DNA from 2 places in the Shimazuella sp. NTD248 genome. Region 2 is predicted to be linked to the other one. Evidence: riboswitches for the same ligand, from Rfam matches in the RefSeq annotation. Region 2 holds a riboswitch; the other holds the start of a gene.
The links. Region 2 has a riboswitch for FMN ahead of AC5WOE_RS10335 (ECF transporter S component). Riboswitches for the same ligand answer to the same signal wherever they lie in the genome.

Region 1 (3,130 bases), on a different contig from region 2:
CTAATACTTGTTCTTTTTCTTCAGTTCTTCTCCATTTAAATAAATACTTTCCAATAATATCGCATTCTATATTTACTAATTCTCCAACTTGGAGCACTTTAAATTGAGTTTGATTAAGGGTGTGGGGAATGAGAGATACAGCAAATGTATCTTGGATAACTTCTGTTAAGGTTAGACTTACCCCATTAATGGCAATAGAACCAGTTTCAACTAATAGTGCAGCAACTTCTGGAGTGGATTGGAATTGAAAATATGTAGCACTTCCATTATCTAACCGTTCCAGTACCGTTGCCACTCCATCTACATGGCCCTGCACAATATGTCCTCCTAATCGATCTGAAGCCTTCATTGCACGTTCTAAATTCACTACAGTAGATGAACGATAGTTTGCCAAGCCACTTTTCCGAACTGTTTCCGCCATTATATCTGCAACAAAAAATCCTTGTCCCATCTCTGTTACAGTCAGACAAACACCGTTCACAGCAATACTGTCTCCTATGTTGGTGTTTTCTAGGACTCTAGAGCAAGAAATAGTTAACTCCATTCCGTCCCCACTCTGCAAAATCTGTACAACACGACCAACTTCCTCAATAAGTCCTGTAAAAATAATGCTTTCCTCCTTAAGCAGTGGGGTAACCGATGATGCATAAATCCTCGCCATACTGCTTCCAAGATACTTGGTGGAGTGGTATTGCCTCTGCCATTTTATCTGGTCCCTCTCCTCCTATAGAGCTAGGACTTTTTACACCTCCCAACAATTTCGGAGCAAGAAAAGTAATAAATTTATTTACATGATTCCCTCTTAACATGGCAGCATTTACTTCACTTCCACCCTCTACCAACAAGGATAGTATTCCTTTACTTCCAAGTATCTTTAACATCTGTTCTATACTTACTCTTGAATCAGAACCAGTTGAAAATACTTGAACACCAGCTTCTTGAAAAGCAGCCTCTTTAAAAGGATCTTTGGCATCCGTCGTAAAAATCCAGGTAGGAGCTTTCGTCGTGTTTAATATTTTTGCCGTAAGTGGTATTCGTAAAGTGCTGTCTAAAATAATGCGAACTGGATGGATACCATTTCCTTCCGGCAGTCGAGTCGTCAGCTCTGGATCATCTGCGATTACTGTGTTTGCCCCCACTAAAATTGCATCTTGCTCGTGGCGAAGTTGATGTACAATTGCTCTCGATTCTACACCAGTAATCCATCTACTATCACCGTTTTTGGTAGCAATTTTTCCATCTAACGTCGTTGCCGTCTTTAGTGTAACAAAAGGTTTTCCTGTTTTTCTATGATGAAAATAAGCTTCATTCAACTGTAAACATTCTTGTTTGTTTACTCCTTCTAAAACTTCAATTCCTGCTTCTTTTAATCTAGCAATTCCTTTTCCTGCCACTAATGAATCTGGATCACCAGAACCTATGACTACACGTTTTACACCACATTCAATAATCTTCTCCGTACAGGGCGGTGTACGTCCAAAGTGATTGCAAGGCTCAAGGGTTACGTATATCGTACTTCCTTTCGCTTCATCTGCCGCCATATGTAGTGCATGTACTTCTGCATGAGGAGTTCCTGCTTTTAGATGGGCACCTGTTCCAAGTAAACGGTTATCTTTTACTACAACTGCACCTACCATAGGATTTGGTGAAGTTTGTCCAGTCGTTGCTTTTGCTAATTGAATAGCCAAATTCATCCAGTGTTCATGAATTCCCACCTGATACCTCCTAATTTACGACTTATACAAAAAAACGACCAAACTAGTGTTTTGGTCGAGGTTTAACTTGCATGCCGAATGAACCTTTATGTTTGTTCAAACAAAAAAGGTTCGTTCTATCCCTCTCCCATCCAGACTATACTGTCGGCTTTGGATTTTCACCAAATCCACCGCAGAATACGAAACGATTCTGCGGGTCACGGGCTTAGGCCTCATGGCACCTCACCGCCGGTTGGGAATTTCACCCTACCCCGAAGGACACTATATATATCTTATATTCGAAATTATTGACATCGTAACACAAACATATCGTACTAATCAATAGTTAGTCGCTAACCCCAATTTTTCGATGTCGCCATATACAATAGGACTGTGAAAAATAGAGAAATAATGGTAGTATGCAGCAACGCTGCAAGTAATTGTCCACCACTTAAAACCACAATAATACCTGATACTGCTTGTAGTGTTATCAAAATAAAGCCTAACGAAGCTATCTTCTTGAGTTGTATTCTATCTTGGTATTTTACCAAAATGACAAAAAGTAATACCAACATCAAAATCCACAATGAAAATGCTGCATACCGATGGAGTACTTGAATACCAGCTGGTGTAGAAAGACTGGGCAACAACTGAGGTCCACATAAAGGAACATTGTACCCGCAAGCCATTGTAGCATCTGCATGACGCACTAGAGCACCAGAATATACGACGATATACGTATAGATGACATACAGCCAAAGAAATATGCTGAACTTCTTCCCTACAGGAAAACGAGTAGGTTGATTCTCTTTCATCAGTCGAGTTAGTTCAATATTGAGCAATACAACACTAGCAAAAGAAACCAAAGAAAACCCAAAATGAAGTGCTAGAGCTGCATTTCTTTCGAATTCTCCTTGAAAAACAACGGTAAGTGCTCCAAGAGCTCCTTGCAACACTACAAAAAACAAACTATAAAATGCTAACCAACGAATTCTTTTCTCTTTCCAGAAGGAAATCCAGCACCAGATTGTAAGAAATAAAATAAGGAAACCAACCCCTCCAGAAACAATCCGATGACTATATTCGATGACAGTAGCAACAGATACATTACTTGGTATGAGTTGTCCTTGGCAAACCGGCCAACTATTTCCACAGCCTTGTCCAGATTCGGTAATGGTAACGATGGAACCATGGATGAGCATAAGATAAGCCCCAAATACTGTTAGCCAAGTGAGAACACGTAAATATCGATATTGTTTATGCACGTGAATAGACCCTCCCTATCCAATTACACATTGTAACACAGATAAGACCTATTCTTAGAATAGACATAAAAATGTCAAAATCACAGAAAGGTAAATATTCATAAAAAAAGCACTCCGATTGAGTGCTTAAATTTTAGGTGGCGGGAATATTCATACAGGCTTCACGGTTTG
Region 2 (3,130 bases):
TTACTTGTATTTTCTATGGTTTCGCCTGCTATAATCAAGTTAGGAATTAAAACAATTAAATTTTAGGAGTGGTTTTATATGAAAAATTTTAAAAAAATTATTGCAGTTTCCGCTTTGGCAATTGGATTTGCAATCCCAACTCTACCTGCAATCTCCCATGCAGATGTTATCCATCCTGAAGTAAAACCAAATGTACAACCAACAGTAGTACCTGTAGTAGCTCCAAATGTACAACCTCAAGCTGCTGATGTCGTACACCCAGAAGTAAAGCCTGAAGTGAAGCCACAAGTAGCACCTTTGGTAGCTCCAAATGTTCAGCCACAAGATGTTGTACATCCAGAAGTAAAACCTCAAGTTGAACCACACGTAGCTGGCAGATAATTTTGATTTAGATTAGAAAGTATCACCGAAGCCATATAGGTATGAAAACGATTAAATTTAGGAGAGTGGTTTAATATGAAAAAGTTTACAAAGTTTATTGCGGTTTCTGCTTTAGCGATTGGATTTGCAATCCCAGCTCTACCAGCAATCTCTCATGCAGATGTTCTTCATCCTGAAGTGAAACCAAATGTACAGCCAACAGTAGTACCTGTAGTAGCTCCAAATGTACAACCTCAAGCTGCTGATGTTGTACATCCAGAAGTAAAGCCTGAAGTGAAGCCACAAGTAGCACCATTCGTAGTTGCAAATGTTCAGCCTCAAGATGTAGTGCATCCAGAAGTAAAACCTCAAGTTGAACCACACGTAGCCGGCAGATAATTTTTGTTTAAAGTGTAGTGTCACCGTCAGGATACGAAATGAAAACAATTAAATTTAGGAGAGTGGTTTTATATGAAAAAATTCACAAAATTTATTGCGGTTTCTGCTTTAGCAATTGGATTTGCAATCCCAGCTCTACCAGCAATCTCCCATGCAGATGTTCTTCATCCTGAAGTGAAACCAAATGTACAACCAACAGTAGTACCTGTAGTAGCTCCAAATGTACAACCTCAAGCTGCTGATGTTGTACATCCAGAAGTAAAGCCTGAAGTGAAGCCACAAGTAGCTCCTTTGGTAGCTCCAAATGTTCAGCCTCAAGATGTAGTGCATCCAGAAGTAAAACCTGAAGTGAAACCACACGTAGCCAGCAGATAGTATGGATTTGGTAGAGGGTTAGTTAGGAAGTGTAGAAGTGTCATCGTATCAAGATTTGGAAGGAACAAGTAAGCGGGCGGTTACAAAAATAAAAGATGTGCATCCCAAAAGTTGATCAAGAAAGACAACTTGATGGGATGCTTTTTTTATGTCAAAGCCCTTGTGTTGGTGATTAAAGTTAGATGACACTTTTAAACAATTTGAGGAGAATAACAAAGCCTCTCAGATCTGAGAGGCTAATTCACATAAAATGCAATGTTATCTTCTTGCTTGTAGAGATAATATTGGAAATAACTTTTGGTAGAGTGGGATAAATAACACACCAATTAAGACACCTTTTAAGAGATTAAATGGAGCTACTCCGTAAAATATTAGTATATTTTTTGCTTCACCTGTGACTGTCCAGTTGATCAAATAACTATACAAAGGGAAGATGACAAAGTAATTGGCTATGGTTAGCAATACGGTCATCAAGATAGTTGCGATGGTTGTACCGATGATCATACCTTTGAGCCCCGTGATCTTTTTGCTAATCCCTACAGATGTGACCACAAAGAGACTGCCGGCGACAAAGTTGGCCATTTGTCCTAGTGGGACAGCACCGGTTTCACTTCCTGACAAGAGAAAATGCAATCCATTTTTGAGAAACTCAATAAGCACGCCAGAAAGTGGGCCAAAGAGAAAGGCTCCAATCAACGCAGGAATTTCGCTAAAATCGATTTTCAAAAATGAAGGAAAAAGTGGTAATGGGAAATTCAGATACTGCATGAGTAATGCAATTGCCGTTAAAACAGACATTAGGACCAGCTTGCGTGTTTGCATAATAATTCTCCTTTTTCTTTACTTTCAGCTGGTCTTCGGGGACATAAAAAACCCCCAAAAGACTTTGCTTTCGGGGGTTTGATTTCATAACGAAACAGGCTTTTTTTACGTAGAAAAAAAGCACATCGAAACAAGAGCAAGTACACATCATTTTTTTGCTCTGTTTCCTTATCCTTCTCCCATCCAGACTATACTGTCGGCTTCGGAATCGCACCGAATCCACCGCTTTGGCACATGCCAACTCGGGTCACGGACTGAGGTTAAATAACCATCACCGCCGGTCGGGATTTTCACCCTGCCCCGAAGGATACCATATGAAGTTTATACGTTTTTATTATATAGATAAAGATAATATTGTCAATATGTTGACGAATTTACACCAGAGTCACTTTATTTTACGTAGAGGATTTAAGTAATTATAGTCATACTTATTTTACTTTTTTGAATTTATTTTTAACTGTAATAGTCTTATAATATATAAGAGTTTAAAGAAAGAGGTGTAGAAATGAAAAAAATTATTGCTTTTGTATTCGCTCTTGCATTACTCGGTGCTGTTGCATTACCAAGTTATACTCATGCAGCTCCAGCTCATGCATCAAAAAATTGTTTCACGTTGTATCAATACAAAAATTTCAGAGGGAAATCAGTGTCGTTTTGCCATAGTGTGAAGGATTTGAAGAAATACAAATTTGATAATAAAACATCTTCTTTCAAGGTGAAATTGGCACCAGGTAAGAAGATGATATTTTATAATGATGCTAATTATAAAGGTGCGGAAGGAAGTTTTTTGGTAGACAAATCTTGTAGTGAGGGCAGTATACCTCGTATGTTTGATAACAAAATTACGTCCATTCAAATTAAGTAAGTAGCAGCTTTTATTGTTTTTAAACAAAATTGCCTATATAAAAGAGTTTAAATAAAGGGGTTTGAAAAACTGGAACTAAACTCATTAAAGGTGGGAAAATTGCCAGTTTGCCTAAAGAGTTCAATGACAAATTTTCATCCCTAAGATTTATTTATATTGACGGATAAAAACAGTCCAAACAGAGAAAATGCTCTGTTTGGACTGTTTTTCATTTCTTTCGTTTAAAATGGATGATATGCTTGCGCAAAGGTAATAGCAAAATAATCACAAGTGATAGTAGTCCTAAGAGTATCCCTGTCCATAATCCGG

Region 1: another riboswitch for FMN. It lies ahead of ribD (bifunctional diaminohydroxyphosphoribosylaminopyrimidine deaminase/5-amino-6-(5-phosphoribosylamino)uracil reductase RibD); the one in region 2 lies ahead of AC5WOE_RS10335 (ECF transporter S component).

What each region holds. Positions count from the first base shown of each region.
Region 1 is NZ_JCAJZT010000002.1:130,704-133,833, forward strand. It holds gene ribE (riboflavin synthase) at 1-661, opposite strand, end outside; gene ribD (bifunctional diaminohydroxyphosphoribosylaminopyrimidine deaminase/5-amino-6-(5-phosphoribosylamino)uracil reductase RibD) at 621-1,694, opposite strand; FMN riboswitch at 1,831-1,978, opposite strand; gene AC5WOE_RS05265 (COX15/CtaA family protein) at 2,048-2,959, opposite strand; gene lysA (diaminopimelate decarboxylase) at 3,110-3,130, opposite strand, start outside.
Region 2 is NZ_JCAJZT010000004.1:147,966-151,095, forward strand. It holds gene AC5WOE_RS10320 (hypothetical protein) at 79-381, shown strand; gene AC5WOE_RS10325 (hypothetical protein) at 457-759, shown strand; gene AC5WOE_RS10330 (hypothetical protein) at 832-1,134, shown strand; gene AC5WOE_RS10335 (ECF transporter S component) at 1,393-1,956, opposite strand; FMN riboswitch at 2,124-2,268, opposite strand; gene AC5WOE_RS10340 (beta/gamma crystallin-related protein) at 2,462-2,821, shown strand; gene AC5WOE_RS10345 (YfhO family protein) at 3,030-3,130, opposite strand, start outside.